DNA from 2 places in the Streptomyces sp. NPDC038200 genome. Region 2 is predicted to be linked to the other one. Evidence: riboswitches for the same ligand, from Rfam matches in the RefSeq annotation. Region 2 holds a riboswitch; the other holds the start of a gene.
What was found. A riboswitch is a leader RNA that binds a small molecule or an ion and turns the genes downstream of it on or off. The one in region 2 is predicted to bind ZMP and ZTP.

Region 1: it holds a riboswitch for ZMP and ZTP, as region 2 does, so the genes downstream of both, ACZ7KF_RS06380 (bifunctional 5,10-methylenetetrahydrofolate dehydrogenase/5,10-methenyltetrahydrofolate cyclohydrolase) here and ACZ7KF_RS25255 (glycine hydroxymethyltransferase) in region 2, are expected to answer to the same signal.

The regions. Positions count from the first base shown of each region.
Region 1 is NZ_JBVJYH010000002.1:293,577-304,560, forward strand. It holds gene ACZ7KF_RS06340 (endoglycosylceramidase) at 1-693, shown strand, start outside; gene ACZ7KF_RS06345 (YncE family protein) at 752-2,005, opposite strand; gene ACZ7KF_RS06350 (TetR/AcrR family transcriptional regulator) at 2,169-2,831, shown strand; gene ACZ7KF_RS06355 (alcohol dehydrogenase) at 2,943-3,968, shown strand; gene ACZ7KF_RS06360 (hypothetical protein) at 4,045-4,383, opposite strand; gene ctaD (aa3-type cytochrome oxidase subunit I) at 4,380-6,056, opposite strand; partial or broken gene ACZ7KF_RS06370 (RNA polymerase sigma factor) at 6,106-6,606, shown strand; gene ACZ7KF_RS06375 (CU044_5270 family protein) at 6,938-7,924, shown strand; gene ACZ7KF_RS06380 (bifunctional 5,10-methylenetetrahydrofolate dehydrogenase/5,10-methenyltetrahydrofolate cyclohydrolase) at 8,089-8,937, opposite strand; ZMP/ZTP riboswitch at 8,964-9,044, opposite strand; gene ACZ7KF_RS06385 (nuclear transport factor 2 family protein) at 9,454-9,819, opposite strand; gene ACZ7KF_RS06390 (hypothetical protein) at 9,990-10,295, shown strand; gene ACZ7KF_RS06395 (S-(hydroxymethyl)mycothiol dehydrogenase) at 10,457-10,984, shown strand, end outside.
Region 2 is NZ_JBVJYH010000013.1:71,908-82,891, forward strand. It holds gene ACZ7KF_RS25245 (2'-5' RNA ligase family protein) at 1-535, opposite strand, end outside; gene trpS (tryptophan--tRNA ligase) at 685-1,710, opposite strand; gene ACZ7KF_RS25255 (glycine hydroxymethyltransferase) at 1,843-3,297, opposite strand; ZMP/ZTP riboswitch at 3,331-3,419, opposite strand; gene rocD (ornithine--oxo-acid transaminase) at 3,504-4,748, shown strand; gene ACZ7KF_RS25265 (nuclear transport factor 2 family protein) at 4,749-5,210, opposite strand; gene ACZ7KF_RS25270 (TetR/AcrR family transcriptional regulator) at 5,297-5,872, shown strand; gene ACZ7KF_RS25275 (glutathionylspermidine synthase family protein) at 5,958-7,142, opposite strand; gene ACZ7KF_RS25280 (hypothetical protein) at 7,156-7,569, opposite strand; gene ACZ7KF_RS25285 (DMT family protein) at 7,688-8,548, shown strand; gene pdxR (MocR-like pyridoxine biosynthesis transcription factor PdxR) at 8,622-10,022, opposite strand; gene ACZ7KF_RS25295 (carboxymuconolactone decarboxylase family protein) at 10,069-10,569, shown strand; gene ACZ7KF_RS25300 (carboxymuconolactone decarboxylase family protein) at 10,566-10,984, shown strand, end outside.

The sequences.
Region 1 (10,984 bases), on a different contig from region 2:
GACTCCCGCCTGCCGGGGGCGAGCTGGTGGACCGGTCCGGCCTCCTCCGGCCGGGTGCTGTCCGGCACCCAGTGGCAGTGGGACCTCTACCACGGCCGGCACCACGAGGCGATGAACGGCAACCCCGACAAGGTGCTCACCGCCGAGGACGCCTGGAACGACGAGGACCTCTCGGCGGTACGGCTGGACGACTCCGGCCACGCCGTCCTGCGCCAGGACGCCCGCCTCCTGGACCGCCTCTACCCGAGCGCCACCGCCGGCACCGCTCTCGCCTTCACCTACGAGGACCGTTCCCGTGACGGCTCCACCACCCTCACCTGGAACCCGGTGCCCGGTTCCCTGCCGCACGTGGCGAAGCTGGTGGGCTCGGGCCGGTACGGCGTCCTCGTGTGGCGCTCCGGCGACGGCACCGCACCCACCGAGCTGCACCTGCCGGCGTCCTTCCCCACCGCCGCCACCACGGTCGTCTCCGATCTCGGCACGGTGTACGCCCCGCCCGCGTACACCGCCGCCACACCGGTCGCGGTGGCCCCGGAGCCGGGCGGCACGGGCAGCCGCAGGCTGCTGCTCGGCGACTCGGACTCCGGGGTGCCGCACTACGCGCTGGTGACCGACGGGGCGACGGCACCCACCGCGGATCTGCTGGCCGCGGCGAGGACCGAGCTGGCGGCGTGGGCGGCGGCCCGCTTCTGACGCGATGTGGCCTCCGGAGTGAGTGGGGTCGCCCCGGAGGCCACGACTCGGTGGGCCGTCAGCCGCCGCTCGGCCCCGTCCAGCCGTCCCGCACATGCCCCAGCCGGACGCGCTGCGGGTGGTCGCCGACGGGGACCGAGGTCACCTTCCGACCGGTCGCGAAGTCGATGGCCGTCACCTGGTCGGCGCCGCTCTCGGAGACGACGCAGTCCTTGCCGTCCCCGCTGACCGTCGCCCAGTACGGCTTGGACGCCGTGACCGACGGGCCCTCCTGGAGCGAGGCGCGGTCGACCACGGCCGCGTAGTCGTCCATGGTGCCCGCGACGCACAGCTTGGCGCCGTCGGGGCTCATCGAGATGCCGTGGTGACGCGAGTCGTTGACCCAGGTGGTGCGGTCCTCGCTGGTCGCCGGGTTCTTCGGCAGCGTCTTCATCCGGGTGATCTTGTCGGCGGCGACGTCGTACTCCAGGAAGCCGTTGAAGAACGACACCTGGAAGTACAGCTTGGACTCGTCCGGGGAGAACACGGCCGGGCGGACCGCGTCGGAGAAGTCCTTCAGCCCGAAGGCGTCCAGACGCTGCCGCATGTCGATGACCTTGACCTGCTGGTACGTCGTCGCGTCCACGACGGTGATGCGCCGGTCGCCCTTGGTCCAGTCCCAGCCCGGGTCGTCCAGAGCGGTGTTGACGTCACCGATGGACATGTTCCAGATGTACTTGCCGTCCCTGGTGAAGATGTTCTCGTGCGGCTTGTCGCCGGTCTTGAACGACCCGAGCTGCTTGCCGGTGCCGATGTCCAGCACGTGCACGGTGTTGGCGGTCGAGGCGGAGACCGCCACCCGGGTGCCGTCCGGGGAGACCGCCATGTGGTCGGCGCGGTAACCGGACACCGCGAAACGCCAGTTGACCTTCCCGCTGGCCAGGTCGATGGAGACGACGTCCGCGAAGCTCGGCCGGGACACCACCACCGATCCGCCGTCCGGGGTCGAGTACATGTCGTCGGCGAACTGGTCGTGGCCCTCGCCGACGCTGTTGCGGATCGCCTGGAAGTAGATCCACTTGACCGGGTCCGCGTTGATCTCCGCCATCCGCGCGTCCTTGTCCGGGACGACGTCGATCCGGCCGATCTTCGCGAAGTCGCCGGAGGATCTGATGACATCGGCGGTGCCGTCCCAGTTGTTGCCGACGAACAGCACCTCGCGCAGGCCGGCGGGGGCGCCGGCGTCCGCGGAGGCGGCGGTCGCCGGGCCGGCGACGGTCAGGACCAGGGCGGCGGCAACGGAGCACAGGTGCCGGGTTCCGGAGGCAGCCATGACGGCTCTCCTTCCTCGGGGGAATCTGAACACGGGCGCATTCACAGTGGACTTACTGAAAAGTAAGGAGGGGGCGGCCTTCTCGACAAGATGTGTGCACGACAGGATTGGGGTGATCGGCGCGACGACCGGCGACGATCGCCGGGGCGACGGAGGGGGACACGTGGGGGGCAGGCTCAGGGCACCGACGGGACGCTACGGCGGCCGGACCGCCGAGGAACGGCAGGCCGAGCGGCGCCGCCGCTTCCTGGACGCCGCACTGCGGCTGTTCGGCGACGCCCCCGGCTACCGGGGGACGACGGTCGCCGCGCTGAGCCAGGCCGCGGGCCTGTCCACGCGCCAGTTCTACGAGGAGTTCCGCACGCTGGAGGACGTCCTCGCCGCGCTGCATCTGCAGGTCAACGGCTGGGCCGAACGGGCCGTCCTGGCCGCGCTCGCCGACGCGGACGGCCTGCCCCTGGCCGACCGGGCCACCGTGCTCTTCCGCGCCTATGCCCGCGACGTCACCTCCGACCCGCGCCGCATCCGCATCGCCTTCGTGGAGATCATCGGCGTCAGCCCCCGCCTGGAGGAGCAGCGTCTCGCCCGCCGGGCCCGCTGGGTGGACCTCATCCGCGCCGAGGCGGACGCGGCCGTGGCCCGCGGGGAGGCGGCGCCACGCGACTACCGCCTCGCGGCCACCGCCTTCATCGGCAGCGTCAACGGCCTGCTGCACGACTGGACCGCCGGCTGGCTGGACGCCACGCTGGACGAGGTGGTGGACGAGCTGGTCCGGCTGCTGCTGGCGATGCTCCGCCCGGAGGACTGGCGGCCCGGCAGCCCCTGACGCCGTGGCCGCCCAGGCCGGCCCGGGGCCCGGCCGGTTCGGCGCGCGGGATCGGGCCCGAGCTGGTCTGCTGGTGGCGAGGACCGTCGTACCCGTTCACCGGAGAGACAGATGAGCACATACCGAGTTGCGCAGGTGACGACCGCGGGCGGCGCGGTCGAGCTGGCCGAGCGGGACGTGCCCCGTCCGGGGCCCCGGCAGGTGCGCATCGCCGTCGAGGCGTGCGGGATCTGCCACAGCGACGCTCTCTTCGTGAACGGCGCGCTGCCGGGCGTCAGCTTCCCGGTGGTCGCCGGACACGAGATCGCGGGACGGGTGGAGGAACTGGGGGAGGGCGCCGAGGACTGGGGCCACCGGGCCGGCGACCGGGTGGCGGTCGGCTGGTTCGGCGGCAGCTGCGGACACTGCACGCCCTGCCGGCGCGGCGACTTCATCGTCTGCGTCAACCTCAAGGTGCCCGGATGGAGCTACGACGGAGGCTTCGCCGACAAGGTGATCGCGCCCGTCGACGCCCTGGCCAGGATTCCCGACGCCCTGGCGGCAAGCGACGCGGGGCCCTTGGCCTGCGCGGGCGTGACCACGTACAACGGGCTGCGACGCAGCTCCGCCGAGCCGGGCGACCTGGTCGCGGTGCTGGGCATCGGCGGCCTCGGTCACCTCGGGGTGCAGTACGCGGTGGCGATGGGCTTCGAGACCGTGGCGATCGCCCGGGGCGCCGAGAAGGCGGACTTCGCCAAGCAACTCGGCGCGCACCACTACATCGACAGCACCTCGGGCACTCCGGTCGCCGAGGCTCTGCAGTCCCTCGGCGGCGCCAAGGCCGTGCTGGCCACCGCCGGCAGCTCCGAGGCCATCACGGCCACCGCCGACGGTCTCGCACCGCGCGGTGAGCTGGTGGTCATCGGGGCCGACACCGCGCCGCTCGGCATCAACCCCGCCCAGCTGCTGATGACCGGACGTGTCGTCCGCGGCCACCCGTCCGGCACGGCGCAGGACGTGGAGGACACGATGGCCTTCAGCGCCCTGCACGGCATCCGCCCGATGACCGAGATCGTGCCGCTGGACGACGCGGACCGGGCGTACCAGAAGATGCTCTCCGGAGGCGCCCGCTTCCGGATGGTGCTCACCACGGGCTGACCCGGCCGACCGCCCACCCGCGGCACCCCCGCCCGCCGGCACCTCCGACCGCACCCGCGCCACCCCGCCCGCGGCCCTACGCGGCGGCGGCGGACACCACCAGGACCGCCGCCGCCAGCAGCGCACACCCCAGGACACCGCAGGCCAGCAGCCGTCGGCGCAGCGCCCGGTAACGCGACTCGTACACCTGCCGCAGCTCCTGCGCCCGCTCGGCCGTGCGCCCCCACGCCAGCCGGGCCAGCGCCAGATACTCGGCCTCGAACTGGCGCTCCACGTCCTCCCGTTGGGTGTCGGTGAGCCAGCCCAGCCGGGAACTGAGGCGGGCCGCGGCGCTACGGCTCTCCTCCCGGGCCGCTTCCAGCAGCAGATGTCCCTCGATCTGCCGGACGAGGTCCCGCTCGTCGTGGGCCGTCACGGCGCGGTCAGCTCCCGCTCCCGCACATCGGGGTGGTGCAGGTCGAAGGCCGGGGACTCGCTGCGGATGGGCGGCAGGGCGAGGAAGTTGTGCCGCGGCGGCGGGCAGGAGGTCGTCCACTCCAGGGAGCGGCCGTAGCCCCACGGGTCGTCCACGCCGATCGGCTTGCCGTACCGGGCCGTCTTCCACACGTTGTAGAAGAAGGGAAGAAGGGATCCGCCGAGCAGGAACGAGAAGATCGAAGAGACCGTGTTGAGCGTCGTGAACCCTTCCGCCGCGAGATAGTCGGGGATCCGCCGCTGCATGCCCTCGGCGCCCAGCCAGTGCTGGACCAGGAAGGTGCCGTGGAAGCCGACGAACAGCGTCCAGAAGGTGATCTTGCCGAGGCGCTCGTCCAGCATCTTGCCGGTCATCTTCGGCCACCAGAAGTGGAAGCCGGCGAACATCGCGAAGACGACCGTGCCGAAGACCACGTAGTGGAAGTGGGCCACCACGAAGTACGAGTCGGAGATGTGGAAGTCGATGGGGGGCGAGGCCAGCATGACGCCCGTCAGCCCGCCGAAGACGAACGTGACGAGGAAGCCCGTCACCCACAGCATCGGCGTCTCGAAGGACAACGAGCCCTTCCACATCGTGCCGATCCAGTTGAAGAACTTCACCCCGGTCGGCACGGCGATCAGGAACGTCATGAAGGAGAAGAACGGCAGCAGCACACCGCCGGTGACGTACATGTGGTGCGCCCACACGGTCACCGACAGACCGGCGATCGCGATGGTCGCGGCGACCAGGCCCATGTACCCGAACATCGGCTTGCGGGAGAAGACCGGGACGACCTCGGAGACGATACCGAAGAACGGCAGCGCGATGATGTACACCTCCGGGTGGCCGAAGAACCAGAAGAGGTGCTGCCACAGCAGTGCGCCGCCGTTGGCCGCGTCGAAGACATGGGCGCCGAACTTGCGGTCCGCCTCCAGGGCGAACAGCGCGGCCGCCAGCACCGGGAAGGCCAGCAGGACGAGCACCGCGGTCAGCAGCACGTTCCACACGAAGATCGGCATGCGGAACATGGTCATGCCCGGGGCACGCAGACAGATGATCGTGGTGATGAAGTTGACCGCGCCCAGGATGGTGCCGAAACCGGAGAAGGCCAGACCCATGATCCACATGTCGGCGCCGACGCCCGGCGAGCGGACCGCGTCCGACAGCGGGGAGTAGGCGAACCAGCCGAAGTCCGCCGCGCCCTGCGGGGTGAGGAAGCCGCCCACCGCGATGAGCGAGCCGAACAGGTAGAGCCAGTAGGCGAACATGTTCAGCCGCGGGAACGCCACATCGGGCGCCCCGATCTGCAGCGGCATGATCCAGTTCGCGAACCCGGCGAACAGCGGGGTGGCGAACATCAGCAGCATCACGGTGCCGTGCATCGTGAACGCCTGGTTGAACTGCTCGTTCGACAGGAACTGCTGGCCCGGCCGGGCCAGCTCGGCGCGCATCAGCAGCGCCATCACGCCACCGATCAGGAAGAACGCGAACGCGGTGACCAGATAGAGCGTTCCGATCGTCTTGTGATCGGTGCTGGTGAGCCACTGTACGGCCCTGGAGTCTCGGATCCTCTTCACGCCCCGCCTGTGTCCGCGCACGGCCCCCACGTCACACTCGGACGACGCGAGGAGCATCACGGAAGAAGGGTGTGACGATCCGGGGAGTGCCGGACACGAACCGAACATGAGCAACGACGAGATCTTCGCCGCTGCCTATCGCGAACACTACTGGGCGGTCAGCCGCTATGTCGCGAGGCGACTGCAGGGGCGGGCCGACGAGGTGGAGGAAGTGGTGGCGGAGGTGTTCACGGTCGCCTGGCGGCGCCGGGCCGACCTGCCCGCCACGCCGCTGCCCTGGCTGTACGGGGTGGCCCGTAACTGCCTGGCGAACGCGGTACGCGGCTACGGGCGGCGGCGCCGGCTGGTGGACCGGATCGGCAACGACGAGGCCGCGCACGGCCGCCACATCGCCGCCGGTCCCGACGCCGAGGCCCCCGGCGCCTGGGTGCACGAGGCCCTGGACCGGCTGGCCCCGGCCGATCAGGAGGTGCTGCGTCTCGCCGCCTGGGAGGAACTCGGCGTCGAGGAGATCGCGGTCGCCCTCGACTGCGGCCGGCGCGCGGCGGCGATGCGCCTGCACCGCGCCCGCCGCCGGCTGCGGGCCGAGATCGACCGTCAGCGGCCCACGGCACCGACGGCCGTCACACCGCCCGAGCCGTCCCCCGAGGGCAGCCGCCTCCCGAACACCGCCGACACCGCCGCGCCACCGTTCGGCACCGACCCCGCGTCCGCCCACCCCGAACCCCCGCCCCCCAAGGCCGGGTTCGGCAGGCGGGTGGCCGTGTCCGCCGCTGCCGACGCCCCGCCGCCCGGCACCGATCCCGGTTCCGGTCCGCGCCCGGCCGCGTCCGCCCGCTCCCGGGTACCGAGGCCCGGCGACGACGCCGGTGCCGCCGGCCGGCGATGGCCGTACCCCCTGCCCACCGCCGGCGCATGCCTCCGCGAGGACCCCCGACATGCCTGACGAACTCGACCTCCTCCGCCACGCCGACCCGGTCCCGGCCCACGGCCCGCACCTGGGCGACGGCCCCCTGGACCACCATGCCGAGCGGCGGCTGGAACTGCTGCTGCGCGAGGACCCGCCCCGGCCCGCCGGACCCCGTGTCCCGCGTTCCCGGCTGCTGTGGGGCCTCGCCGCCACCGGGGTCGTGCTGGCCATCGCCCTCACCGCGCTGCTCGGCGGCCCGAGCCCCCAGCCCGCGGTGGCCGCGCCCCGCCCGCTGGTCGTGCAGGCCGACTCCGCTCCCGTACCGCTGGCGCTGCTGGCCGACCGGGCCGAGGCCGCCGCCGAAGGCTCCTCCGGACTGCGCAAGGGCACGCACGTCCAGTCGTGGAGCATGGGCATGAGCGACCACGCGCCGCCGGTCACCCTGCCCCAGGAGACCATCGTGCGCTGGCAGCCGGACGGCAGCCACACCGAGCTGGTCGTGGCGACCGATCCGCGCCACCCCGGCCGCCCCGTCCTCAGCGACGAGGGCGAGCACCCCCGCCTGGTCGCGGACGGTCACGTGATCAGCCGGCAGACGTATCCGCCGAGCTGGAGCGACGCCCCGCCCGAGGCGCCGCCGCCGCACGACGCCGCACGGCTGCGCGCCTATCTGCGGGAGGCCGCGTACCTGCACACCGAGATGACCGCCGGTGAACTCCTCGACGCCGTCGACACCCTGCTCGACCACTGGACCCTCGGTGCCCGGGAGACCGCCGCGCTCGCCCGGGTCCTGGCCGACACACCCGGCCTGCGCCCGGTCGGCCGGGTGACGGACCGGCTCGGGCGCACCGGCCAGGCCTATGTGCACTACGATCCGCGCGGCGCCCGGCGCATGCTGATCATGGACCCGTCCACCGGGGCCGTGCTGGGGCTGGAGCTGACCGCCACCAAGGCCGAACCCGAGTTCGGCCTCAGAGCCGGGGACGTGATGCAGTACGCCGCGTGGATGCGCTGAGCCGCTGGGGTCTTTCGTTTGGATCAGGCCGGATCAGGGAGCGGGGTCTGGTGCCGTGCATCGCAAGGCGGAGGAGGGCGCCATGGCGGAGCCATGGCACCGACGACAACGCGGCGAGGCGCGGTGCCAGGGCCCGCGAGCCCGGCATGATCCAACGAAAGACCCTAGGCCCCGAGCTGCCGGGCGGCCGCCCGCACCGTCTGCTCCAGCAGCGTGGCGATCGTCATCGGACCGACACCGCCCGGCACCGGGGTGATCAGCGAGGCCCGCTCCACGGCCGAGTCGAAGTCGACGTCGCCGACGTTCCCCGGGTTGTAGCCCGCGTCGATCACGACCGCGCCCGGCTTGATGTCCTGCCCGCGGATGAGCCGCGGCCGGCCGACCGCGGCCACGACGATGTCGGCCTCGCGGACCGCGGCCGACAGGTCCCGGGTGCGCGAGTGGCAGTACGTCACGGTCGCGTCCCGGGCCAGCAGCAGCATGCCCGCCGGCTTGCCGAGGATCGCGCTGCGGCCCACCACCACGGCCCGCTTCCCGGCCGGGTCGACGCCGTACTCGTCCAGCAGCCGCACGATGCCGCCCGGGGTGCAGGAGACGAAGCCCGGCAGCCCGAAACTCATCGTGGCGAACGAGGCGAAGGTGACTCCGTCCACGTCCTTCTCCGGCGCGATCGCCTCGAACGCGGCACGCTCGTCGATGTGGTCCCCCATCGGGTGCTGCAGCAGAATCCCGTGCACCCCCGGGTCGGCGGACAACTCCCGCAATGTGCCGACGAGTTCGTCGGTCGTGGTGGTGGCGGGCAGTGCGACGCGCCGGGACTCGATGCCGGCCTTGCGGCTGCGGTTCTGCTTCATCCGGACGTACGTCACGGAGGCCGGGTCCTCGCCGACCAGCACGGTCGCGAGACACGGCGCGGTGCCGGTGCGCTCGGTGAGGCCGGCGGCCTGCCGCGCGGTCTCCTCGACGATGCGGCGGGCGAGCGCGGTGCCGTCCATCAGACGGGCCTGGGTCATGCTGCACACTCCTGAGCTGGATCGACTCTCCTCGCCCAGGCGCGCGGCACTCACCACGGACCGCTCCCCGGTGGTACTCCACCTCAGCGCCAGTCACGGCCCGCGTACAGCGTAACCGAGGGGGTGTACGACCTTCCCGACCCCCCTCAGCGCCCCCACCCCTCACTCGTCCCGGCCCCACCCCTCACGGGTCCCGCCCCCCTTCACCGGTGCCGACCCGCCCCCTCACCGGTCCCGCCCCCGCGCCTCACCGTTCCCTCCCGGCCCCTCACCGGTGCCTCGTCCACCGGCCGCGCACGGCCCGCGGCGGCGCCGGACGCGGGCGCGGACGTACCGCGCGCACCACCGACCGCAGCAGCGCGGCGGAGACCGGAAGCCGCGCCGCGGACAGCGGTGCCGTGCGCCGCCGGCGCGCCCGGACCCACGCGGCCCGCGCCGAGAAGGTCCAGGTCAGCCGAGAGGTGACCTGGACCCGCGCGATTCTCCTTCCGGGGCCTGCCACACCCGGGCCGATGCCTACTCGTCCCACGCCTGGACGATGAGCTGATCGGTGATCTTGCCGTCCCGCAGCGTGACCATCGACTCGGCGAGGACCCGGGTGCCGTCCTCGTACTCGCACGACTCGCTGTACGCGGCGTGGTCACCCTGGACGACGCACACGTCCAGCTTGTGCGTCATGTCGCGGCTGTAGACGTCGTCCAGCAACTCGGCGATCTGGCCGCGGCCGTGCAGGACCGTGGGGTGACTCGGCTGGTTGTTGCGGTCGACGATGCGGATCTGCGCGTCGTCCGCGTAGAGCGACAACAGGTTGTTGCCGGTGTTGCCCTCGATGGCCCGGCGCAGTGTCTCGGTGTCGAAAGCGGACCCCGTCGCGCTACCCATGGTGACCTCCTTCAGGCGTCCGCGGCCCGTCCAGGAGCGGGCCGCACGGACCCCTCTCCGAGACTCCTCCGCCCCGGCGGCCTCGGCAAGCGCAGCCACCCCACTCCGCCTCCCGGGTGAGCGGGGCCCGCCGCCCGTGTCCGGCCGGTGCCCGCGGCCGTTGCCGAGACATGATCTCAACACGACGTATCGTCGCCGCCCTCGGTCTGGCCGCCGGGGTCACCGGTCTTGCCGCGCCGCTGGCGAACGCGGCCGAGGCGAGCGCCCCGGACACCGGCCGGATCAGCCCCATGGCCGCGGTCGACTCGCTCACCGTCAGCGACATCCCGGCGCAGTACAGGGGCCAGGTCCCGACCGTCTCCGAGCAGACGCGCGCCCTCGACCAGGTGCACGGGCTGAACCGCCTGAACGAGCTGTGGCAGGTGGCCGGCCCGGTCGCGCCCGTGCTGGGCCTGGTGCCCGCCGTCGAGGCCTGACCCGCCCCGCGGCACCCGAGGGCCGTCCCGGCGGGGCGGCCCTCAGCACGGTGCGACGGGGCCGCGGACCGCCACCGGCGAACGGCGCCCGGTCCGGCAGCGCCATCCCCCGGCTCGCGCGTAGGGTCGGCGGCGAAGGCAAACGAAGAAGGGACCAGACCATGGCGCAGGAAGTACGCGGCGTGATCGCACCGGGCAAGGACGAGCCCGTACGGATCGAGACGATCGTGGTGCCGGACCCGGGGCCCGGCGAAGCCGTCGTACGCGTCCAGGCGTGCGGGGTCTGTCACACCGATCTGCACTACAAACAGGGCGGCATCTCGGACGACTTCCCCTTCCTGCTCGGCCACGAGGCGGCGGGCGTGGTGGAGTCGGTCGGCGCGGGTGTCACCGACGTCGCCCCCGGCGACTTCGTCATCCTCAACTGGCGTGCCGTGTGCGGGCAGTGCCGGGCCTGCCTGCGCGGCCGGCCCTGGTACTGCTTCGACACCCACAACGCCCGGCAGAAGATGACGCTCACCGACGGCACGGAACTCTCCCCGGCCCTGGGCATCGGCGCCTTCGCCGAGAAGACGCTCGTGGCGGCCGGGCAGTGCACCAAGGTCGACCCGGCCGTCTCGCCGGCGGTCGCGGGTCTGCTCGGCTGCGGGGTGATGGCCGGCATCGGCGCCGCGATCAACACCGGCAAC
Region 2 (10,984 bases):
GCGGTACGACGGAGCCCCCGAAGGTGTACTCGCGCAGCTTGCGCCACACGCCGTCGGCACCCTGCTCGTACAGCGCGAAGCCGGTGCACGGCCATTGGGCGTCGTAGCCCGCCAGTTCCTCGAAGGCGCGGTCCATCGCCGCCTCGTCGATGCCGTGCGCGACGGTGACGTGCGGGTGATAGGGGAACTGCAGCTCGCGCGCCACCGGCCCGGAGGCGTCCCGGATCCGCTGCTGCAACCGGGCGCACGCCTCGGCGCCCTGGACGACACGCACGTACACCACCGGCGACAGGGGCCGGAAGGTGCCGGTCCCGGACAGCCGCATCGGGAACGGCCGGCCGGCCGCGGCGACCCCGCTGAGGTGCGCCTCGATCGCCGGCAGGTCGGCCGCGTCCACCTCGGTCGGCGGCAGCAGCGTGACGTGCGTGGGGATACCGTGAGCCGCGGCGTCGCCGAAGCCCGCGCGCAGCTCCTGGAGCAGGCTGCCGTGGGGCTCCGGGACCGCGATCGACACGCCGATCGTTACGGTCCCCACGTGGTCTCCTGTCGTCGCGTCTGTTGTCGTCTCGGCCGTCTCGTCCCGGCCGTCGGATATCGACTGTACGGCCACGGATGTCCTGTGGGCAGGCGCAGCGGAAGTGATGTGCAGCGCTCTGCCCGCGGCCACCCGTGCGGTCGTACGCCTCAGTGCTTGGCCGGGAGGAAGCCCACGCGGTCGTACGCCTGCGCGAGGGTCTCGGCGGCGACGGCGCGCGCCTTCTCCGCGCCCTTGGCGAGGATCGAGTCCAGCGTCTCGGCGTCGTCCAGGTACTGCTGGGTGCGCTCGCGGAACGGCGTCACGAACTCGACCATGACGTCGGCGAGGTCGGTCTTGAGCGCGCCGTACATCTTGCCCTCGTAGTCCTGCTCCAGCTCGGCGATCGACCTGCCGGTGAGCGTGGAGTAGATGGTGAGGAGGTTCGAGACGCCGGGCTTGTTCTCCGCGTCGTAGCGGATCACCGTGTCCGTGTCGGTGACGGCGCTCTTGACCTTCTTGGCCGTGGTCTTCGGCTCGTCGAGGAGGTTGATGAGCCCCTTCGGCGTGGACGCCGACTTGCTCATCTTGATCGACGGCTCCTGGAGGTCGTAGATCTTCGCGGTCTCCCGGAGGATGTACGGCTTCGGGACCGTGAAGGTCTGGCCGAACCGGCCGTTGAACCGCTCGGCGAGGTCGCGGGTCAGCTCGATGTGCTGGCGCTGGTCCTCACCGACGGGCACCTCGTGGGCCTGGTACAGCAGGATGTCGGCGACCTGCAGGATCGGGTACGTGAACAGGCCGACGGAGGCCCGGTCGGCGCCCTGCTTGGCGGACTTGTCCTTGAACTGGGTCATCCGGCTGGCCTCGCCGAAGCCGGTGAGGCAGTTCATGACCCAGGCCAGCTGGGCGTGCTCGGGGACATGGCTCTGCACGAAGAGGGTGCAGCGGTCCGGGTCGAGGCCGGCGGCCAGCAGCTGCGCGGCGGCGAGCCGGGTGTTGGCCCGCAGCTCCTTCGGGTCCTGCGGGATCGTGATCGCGTGCAGGTCGACGACCATGTAGAACGCGTCGTGGGACTCCTGCAGGGCCACCCACTGGCGGACGGCGCCGAGGTAGTTGCCGAGGTGGAACGAGCCGGCGGTGGGCTGGATGCCGGAGAGCACGCGGGGTCGGTCAGCGGAAGCCATGTTCCCCATTCTCGCAGAGGCTGAGGGTGGCATCGGCCCCTGATGCGGGGGACGGTGCGGCGCGCGCCGGGACCGCGGACCGGTCGTGGCCGGTCCGCGGTCCGCCGCGCTCCCGAGGGGCGGCCGCCCCTCGGGGGACGATCAGCCCAGGTCGATTTCCGGGTACAGCGGGAAGCCCGCGACGAGGTCCGTCGCCCGCTGGGCGATCTCCTGCGCGACCTTCTCGTCCAGGACGTGGGCCGCCTTGGAGGGGGCGCCCGACTTGGTGGTGCCCGCCTCGGTGGTGGTCAGGACGCGGTCGATGAGGCCGGCCACCTCGTCCATCTCGGCGGTCCCCAGGCCACGGGTGGTCAGGGCCGGGGTGCCGACGCGGATGCCGGAGGTGTACCAGGCGCCGTTCGGGTCCGCCGGGATGGCGTTGCGGTTGGTGACGATGCCGGAGTCCAGCAGGGCCGCCTCGGCCTGGCGGCCGGTGAGGCCGTAGGAGCCGGCGACGTCGATCAGGTTGAGATGGTTGTCCGTGCCGCCGGTGACCAGGGTGGCGCCACGGCGCATCAGACCCTCGGCCAGCGCGCGGGAGTTGTCGACGACGCGCTGGGCGTAGTCCTGGAAGGCGGGCTGCCGGGCCTCGGCCAGGGCGACGGCCTTGGCGGCCATGACGTGCGGGAGCGGGCCGCCGAGGACCATCGGGCAGCCGCGGTCCACCTGGTCCTTGAGGGAGTCGTCGCACAGGACCATGCCGCCGCGCGGTCCGCGCAGCGACTTGTGGGTGGTCGTCGTGACGATCTGGGCGTGCGGGACCGGGTCGAAGTCGCCGGTGAGGACCTTGCCCGCGACCAGGCCGGCGAAGTGCGCCATGTCGACCATGAGGGTGGCGCCGACCTCGTCGGCGATCTCGCGCATGATGCGGAAGTTCACCAGGCGGGGGTACGCGGAGTAGCCGGCGACGATGATCAGCGGCTTGAAGTCGCGGGCCTGGGCACGCAGGGCCTCGTAGTCGATGAGGCCGGTGGCCGGGTCGGTGCCGTAGGAGCGCTGGTCGAACATCTTGCCCGAGATGTTCGGACGGAAGCCGTGGGTGAGGTGGCCGCCGGCGTCCAGGGACATGCCGAGCATGCGCTGGTTGCCGAAGGCCTGGCGCAGCTCGGCCCAGTCGGCCTCGGTCAGGTCGTTGACCTGGCGGACGCCGGCCTTCTCCAGGAAGGGCGCCTCGACGCGGTCGGCGAGGACGGCCCAGAAGGCGACGAGGTTGGCGTCGATGCCGGAGTGCGGCTGGACGTAGGCGTGGCGGGCGCCGAAGAGTTCGCGGGCGTGCTCGGCGGCGAGGGCCTCGACGGTGTCGACGTTGCGGCAGCCGGCGTAGAAGCGGCGGCCGATCGTGCCCTCGGCGTACTTGTCGCTGAACCAGTTGCCCATGGCGAGGAGGGTCGCCGGGGAGGCGTAGTTCTCGGAGGCGATCAGCTTGAGCATCTCGCGCTGGTCGGCGACCTCCTGGCCGATGGCGTCGGCGACGCGCGGCTCGACGGCGCGGACCACGTCGAGCGCGGCGCGGAAGGCCGTGGACTCGGTGGAGAGGGGGGCGGAATTCTCGGGCATCGGGGACCTCCGGACGGTGTGCGTGCAGCGTTCACGTTCGGCCCAGGCGCACGGCACTCTTCCCGCTCGGGCCGCTCCCTGATGGTCCGTCCCATCCCAGCGCGCCAGTCACGGCCCGCTCGTCAGCCTACCGGGCGCGTCGGACGGCGCCCACGCGGTGGTGGCCCGCATGTCGGTCGCGATCCTCGTCCCGCGTGCGCGCGAGGATGGGAAGGGGGTCACCGTCGTATCCGGGAGAGGCCGTGACCACTGCAGAAGACCTCATCGCCGCCGCCGACGCGCACTGCGCGCCGACCTATCACCCGCTGCCGGTGGTGATCGCCACCGGTGAGGGGGCGTGGCTGACGGATGTGGCGGGGCGCAGGTATCTGGATCTGCTGGCCGGCTACTCGGCACTGAACTTCGGGCACGGCAACCCGCGGCTGGTCGGGGCGGCCAAGCGGCAGCTGGACCGGGTGACGCTGACCTCCCGCGCCCTCCACCACGACCTGTTCGCGGCCTTCTGCACCGAGCTGGCGGAGCTGTGCGGGATGGAGATGGTGCTGCCCACGAACACGGGCGCGGAGGCGGTGGAGAGCGCGCTGAAGACCGCCCGGAAGTGGGGGTACCGGGTGAAGGGGGTCCCCGGGGAGATGGCGAAGGTCGTCGTGGCGGGCGGCAACTTCCACGGCCGTACGACGACGGTGATCAGCTTCTCCACGGATCCGGAGGCGCGGGCGGACTTCGGGCCGTACACGCCCGGTTTCGAGATCGTGCCGTACGGCGATCTGACCGCGATGCGGGCGGCGCTCACGGAGAACACGGTCGCCGTGCTGCTGGAGCCGATCCAGGGCGAGTCCGGGGTGATCGTGCCGCCGGCCGGCTATCTGGCGGGGGTGCGGGAGCTGACGCGCGAGCGGAACGTCCTCTTCGTCGCCGACGAGATCCAGTCGGGGCTCGGGCGGACCGGACGGACCTTCGCCTGCGAGCACGAGGGCGTGGTGCCGGACATGTACGTGCTGGGCAAGGCGCTGGGCGGCGGGATCCTGCCGGTGTCGGCGGTGGTGTCGAGCGCGGCGGTGCTCGGGGTGTTCCGGCCGGGCGAGCACGGGTCGACGTTCGGCGGGAATCCGCTGGCCTGCGCGGTGGCACTGGAGGTGATCGCGATGCTGCGCACCGGCGAGCACCAGGAGCGGGCGGCGCGGCTGGGCGAGCGGCTGCACGGGCTGCTGGGCGAGCTGCGCGGCGCGGGCCGGGTCACGGCGGTGCGGGGGCGCGGGCTGTGGGCCGGGGTGGACGTCCCGCGGGCGGCGGGCAGCGCCCGGGAGGTCTCCGAGCGGCTGCTGGCCCGTGGGGTCCTGGTGAAGGACACCCACGGGTCGACCGTCCGGATCGCGCCCCCGCTGGTGATCGGCGACGAGGAACTGGAGTGGGGGGTGGAGCAGCTGCGGGAGGTGCTGTCCGGGGGCTGATCAGTGCAGCGGGATGTCGGTGCCGTGCTGGTCGACGGGCCGGGGGCCGAAGATGCGCCGGTCGGCCTCGTCGATGGGCACGTCGTTGATGCTCGCCTCCCGGCGGAGCATCAGGCCGTGCTCGTCGAACTCCCACAGTTCATTGCCGTAGGAGCGCCACCACCGGCCGTCGGCGTCGTGGCACTCGTACTGGAAGCGGACGGCGATCCGGTTCTCGTGGAAGCTCCAGAGGCTCTTGCGCAGCGCGTAGTCGAGTTCGCGCTCCCACTTCGCGGTCAGGAAGGCGACGATCTCGTCGCGGCCGGTGACGAACCGGTCGCGGTTGCGCCAGACGGAGTCCGGTGTGTAGGCCAGGGCGACCCGGTGGGGGTCGCGGGTGTTCCAGGCGTCCTCGGCCGCCTGCACCTTCCGGCGGGCGGTTTCGAGGGTGAACGGCGGGCGGGGCGGGCGGTCTTCGGGCACGACGGCCTCCTCAAGTTGAGAACGAGCGTTCTCCATTGCTGCGACTACGATAGAGAACGACCGTTCTCAGCGTCAAGGAGACCCCCATGCCCGCCCCGATCACCGAGGAACAGAACCGACGGGACCGCGAGTCCCTGCTGGACGCGGCGGAGACGCTGTTCTACGCGCACGGCATCCAGGCGGTCGGGATGGACCGGGTCCGCGAGGCGTCCGGGCTGCCCCTGAAGCGGATCTACCGGTTCTTCGCGACCAAGGAGGACCTCGTGGTCGCCATGCTCCGGCGGCGCGACCGGCGCTGGCGCGCGAGCCTGACCGCGCACGTGGAGAGGGTCACCGACCCGCGCGAGCGGGTCCTCGCGGTCTTCGACTGGCTCGCCGGGTGGTTCGCGGAGCCCGGCTTCCGCGGCTGCGCCTGGATCAACGCCCACGGCGAACTCGGCTCGTCCTCCGAGCCGGTCCTGGCCGAGGTCCGGTCCCACAAGCGGGCCTTCCACGACCAGCTCACCGCGTGGGTGTCGGCCACCGGCACACCGGTCGCCGAACCGGTGTTCCTGCTCGCCGAAGGCGCCATGGTCACCGCGGGCATCAACGGCGACCCGGCCCCGGCGGGACAGGCACGGGCGGCGGTGGAGGTGCTGCTCGGGAGTGGCGAGGCGCGCTGAGCCGGGCCCACGCGCCACGGCGGCTCGGCGTACCCCTCGGCACGGGCGCGGGGCCGGGCGCGGGGCCGGCGGACTCCCGGTGGCCCTAGAGGATCACATGCGGCAGGAAGCGGGCGTACTCGTCCGTGATCAGGCCCGTGGACTCGCGGATGCCCAGGCCCGCCGGTTCGTCGCGGACGACCCAGGCGCCGAGGACGACGTGGTTGCCGTCGAAGGCGGGCAGCGGGGCCAGTTGCTGGTAGCAGCAGGGCTCCTCGCGCAGGACGGGCGGCGCGCCCGGCTCGTGCACGGTGACGCCCTCGCCCTCGCGGCCGAGCAGGGGCTTGGCGACGTAGCCGGCCGACTCCGCGAGCTCGCGCGGGCCGTCCAGGTAGGCGGGCAGGAGGTTGGGGTGGCCGGGGTACAGCTCCCAGAGGACCGCCAGCAGCGCCTTGTTGCTGAGCAGCATCTTCCAGGCGGGCTCGATCCACAGGGTGCTGCCGGTGCCGCCGCCGTTGTCCAGGGTGTCCAGGACGTGCCCGCCGAAGGCGTCGGTGGTGAGCCACTCCCAGGGGTACAGCTTGAAGATGCCGCGGATGAAACGGAGCTGGTTGTCGACGAAGCGGCCGGAGAGGGTGTCCCAGCCGATCTCCTCCATGGCGAGCCAGCCGGTGGCGAGGCCGGCCTGCTCGGCGGTCTCCTTCAGATAGGCCACCGTCATCAGGTCCTCGCCGAGTTCGTCGGCGGCGGAGTGCGCGAAGTGCAGCGGACTGCCGGGAGGCAGCAGGGCGGCCTGGGACCGCCACGCCTCGACCAGGCGTTCGTGCAGGGAGTTCCACTGGTCGGCGCCGGGGAAACGATCCTCCATCCAGAACCACTGCGGGGACGCGGCCTCCACCAGCGAGGTGGGGGTGTCGGCGTTGTACTCCAGCATCTTCGCCGGCCCCGTGCCGTCGTAGCGGAGGTCGAAACGGCCGTACACGGAGGGGAGTTCGGCACGGCGGCGCCAGGACTCGGCGACCGCGGCGGCCACCCGCGGGTCGGTGATGCCGAGGTCGGCGAACCGGTCCTCGGCCACGATGTGGCCGGCCGCCGCGAGGCACATGCGGTGCAGCTCCTCGACGGTCTCCTCCAGCGCCTCCACCTCGTCCAGGGAGAAGACGTAGCAGGCGCTCTCGTCCCAGTAGGGGCGCAGGGAGCCGTCGGGGTGGCGGGTGAGCGGGTAGACGAGCCCCTGCTCCTCGACGGTCTGCTGCCAGCCGGGGCGGGGGGTGACGGTACGGCGTTCCATGGGTGTCCTCCGGTCAGCCGCCGGAGCTGCCCTTGCCGCCGCCGAAGCCGCCGCGGTGGACCCCGCTGTGGCTTCCGCCGTTGTCGTCGTCGTAGGAGGAGCCGCCCGAGCCGCCGCCGGGCTTGGTGAAGGAACCGCCGTCGACCCAGCCGTCCTCCTCCTCGCCCTCGTAGTACCAGGCGGCGTCGGTCTTCTTCTTGACGGTCTTCTTCTTGCCGGTCTTCGTGACGCCCGTCCGCACCGACGCGGTGGAGGTCTTGCAGTCCTTGTCGGAGACGACCTTGTAGCCCTTGGTGAGGTCGTAGCTGTCGCGGTCGACGCAGCGCTTGTCCGGTTCGGACGAGCAGGCGGTGAGCGCGGCGGCCAGCAGGCCCATGCCGCCGAGGACGACCGTGCCGGAACGGAGCTGTCGGCGTGTGTCCGCCATGGTGGTGTCTCCCCCGTCGGATGTGATGTTCGGCGGTCAGCCTAGAGACCGGTGTGGATCTCCGCCCGGCGACCCCCGCGATCTCCCGCTCCCCTAGAGTCGCTTCGTGCTTTTTGGAATGGTGTGCGCCCTCGGCGCCGCGGTCTGCTTCGGTACGGCGACGGTCCTTCAGGCGGTGGCCGCACGGGCCGCGGGTGCCGAGGAGGGGCCCGGCGGGGACGCGGCGCTGCTGCTGCGCGCGCTGCGGCAGTGGCGCTACCTCGCCGGTCTGGCGCTGGACGGGCTGGGCTTCCTGCTGCAGATCGCGGCGCTGCGGTCCGTGCCGATCTACGCGGTGGGCGCGGCGCTCGCGGCGAGCCTCGCGGTGACGGCCGTGGTGGCGGCGCGGCTGCTGCGGGTCCGGCTGAGCGGCCTGGAGTGGGGCGCCGTGGGGGTGGTGTGCGCCGGGCTGGGCATGCTGGGGCTGGCCTCGGGCGCCGAGGGCGACCGCAGCGGGCCGGACTGGCTGAGGTACGCGATGGTGGCCGCGGCGGTGGGCGTGCTGCTGCTCGGCGCGGTCGGCGGGCGCCTGTCCGGCCGGGCCCGGGCGCTGCTGCTGGGGCTCGGCGCCGGCCTGGGGTTCGGGGTGGTGGAGGTGGCGGTACGGCTGATCGACTCGCTGCGGCCGGCGGATCTGCTGGCCAACCCGGCGACGTACGCCCTGCTGCTGGGCGGCGGCGCCGCGTTCCTGCTGCTCACCTCGGCCCTCCAGCGGGGCTCGGTGACGACGGCCACGGCCGGCCTGGTGATCGGCGAGACCCTGGGCCCGGCGGCCGTGGGCGTCGTCTGGCTGGGCGACCGGACACGCGAGGGCGTGGAGTGGCTGGCGGCCCTGGGGTTCGCGGTGGCGGTGGCGGGAGCGCTGGCGCTGGCGCGGTTCGGGGAGGCGCCGGCCGACGAGACGCCGGCGGTCGAGGCACCGGTGGTCGAGGAGGGGTGACGGCCCGCCCGGTGCGCCGAGGTCGGTGCGCCGGTGCCGAGGCGCGCACCGGGGCAGACGTGCCGAGCCGTCGTCAGGGCAGCACCCGGCACAGCGCCTCGAGCGCTCCCGCCCAGGCGCTGTCCGGCGGTGTGCCGTAGCCGACGACCAGGGCGTCCAGGGGTTCGGTGACGGCCTGCGGGTGCCGGTGGTAGGCCAGGCCGTGCAGGGCCAGGCCCTGCCAGGCGGCGGCCTGGACCACCGACTGCTCCGTGCCGGGCGGCAGCCGCAGCATCGCGTGCAGTCCGGCGGCGATTCCGGTGACCCGGACCCCGGGCGCGCGTTCGGTCACGGCGGCGGCGAGGGCGTCACGGCGGCGCCGGTAGCGCAGCCGGGCGGAGCGGACATGCCGGTCGTACGCCCCGGAGGTGAGGAACTCCGCCAGCGTCAGCTGCTCCAGCGCCCCGACGGTGTCGATACGGCCCTTGGCGGCGGCCACCTCCGCCACCAGCGGCTGCGGCAGCACCATCCAGCCCAGCCGCAGCCCGGGGGCGAGGGACTTGCTGGCGGTGCCCAGGTAGACGACGTGGTCGGGGTCCAGGCCCTGCAGCGCGCCGATCGGCTGGCGGTCGTAGCGGAACTCGCCGTCGTAGTCGTCCTCCAGGACCAGTCCGCCGGTGCGCCGCGCCCAGTCGACGACGGTGGCCCGCCGGTCGGGGTGCAGGGGGGTGCCCATGGGGAACTGGTGGGCGGGCGTCAGCAGCACCGCGCCCGCCTCGCCCAACGCACCGGGGTCGGTGCCGAGTCCGTCGTAGGGCAGGGCGGGCGTGGCGCAGCCCGCGGCCCGCAGCAGCGCCCAGTGGACGTCCAGCCCGTACGACTCCACCGCCACCGTCCGCACCCCGCGGGCCCGCAGCACCCGGCCGAGGATGCCCAGGGCGTGCGAGAAGCCCGCGGTGATCACGACCCTGTCCGGATCGGCGCGGACGCCCCGGGCGCGGGCGAGGTAGCCGGCGAGGGCGGTGCGCAGTTCGGGGCGGCCCCGCGGGTCGCCGTAGCCGAGGGCGTCGAAGGGGGCCGTGGCCAGGGCGCGGCGGGCGGCCTTGAGCCATTCGGTGCGCGGGAAGGCCGTGAGGTCGGGGGTGCCAGGGACGAGGTCGTAGGCCGGACGGGCGGGGGTGCGGCGGGGTGCCGGGGCGGTGCCGGCGGGCGGCGGGGTGCCGGTGGGCGCGCCGGTCGCCACCCGGGTGCCGGAGCCCTGCCGGGCGGTGAGCCAGCCCTCCGCCACCAGGTCGGCGTAGGCCTCGGCGACGGTGTTGCGGGCGATGCCGAGATCGCCGGCGAGGGAGCGCGAGGACGGCAGCCGGGTGCCGGGGGCGAGTCGGCCGGAGCGGACCGCGTCGCGCAGGGCGTCGGTCAGGCCCCGGCGCAGGCCGCTGGAGCCGCTCGGTTCGAGGTGCAGGTCGACGCCCAAAGTGGCCCAGGAACTCGCCATGGAAATGGACCATACTCCTGGGCTGCCTCGCTCCTAGGGTCGAGGCATGAGCACTGCACAGGAAACCGTCGCATACGCCGCCGAGGAAGCCCCGCGCCTGCACTGGGCCGAGCACGCCCCCGAGGTCTACAAGGCGATGATCCGCCTGGACACCGCCGCCCGGCGGGGGCTGGACCCGAAGCTGTACGAGCTGGTGAAGATCCGCGCCTCGCAGATCAACCACTGCGCGTTCTGCCTCGACATGCACAGCAAGGACGCCCTCGCGGCCGGCGAGAGCGTCGAGCGGATCGTGCAGCTCAGCGCGTGGCAGGAGTCCCGGCACTTCTACACCGGCAAGGAGCTGGCGGCGATCGAGCTGACCGAGGCGATCACCGTGCTGACGGAGGGCTTCGTCCCGGACGAGGTGTACCAGCGGGCCGCCGAGCACTTCGAGGAGGCCGAGCTGGCCCAGCTGATCGCCGCGATCACGGTGATCAACGCCTGGAACCGGTTCGGGGTGACGACCCGGATGACGCCGGGCCACTACCAGCCGGGGCAGCACAAGTGAGGCGTACCCCGCTGCTGGACCCGCAGGTCGGGCGGGCGATGTCCGCGCTGAGCGCGGCGGCGAAGAAGGGGTTCGGCGATCCGGTCCTGGCCGAGCTGGTCATGATCCGCGCCTCGCAGATCAACCACTGCGCGTTCTGCCTCGACATGCACCTCCGGGTCGCCCGGGGGAACGGGGAGTCGGAGGACCGGGTCCGGCTCCTCGACGCCTGGGAGGAGACCGAGGACCTCTACAGCGAGCGGGAGCGGGCCGCGCTGGCGCTGACCGAGGCGGTCACGGTCCTCACGGCGGGCTTCGTGCCCGACGCGGTGTACGAACGGGTCGCCGAGCACTTCACCGAGGCCGAACTCGCGCATCTCGTCGGCCTGATCACCGTCATCAACGGCTGGAACCGCCTGATGGTCAGCCGTCGCGT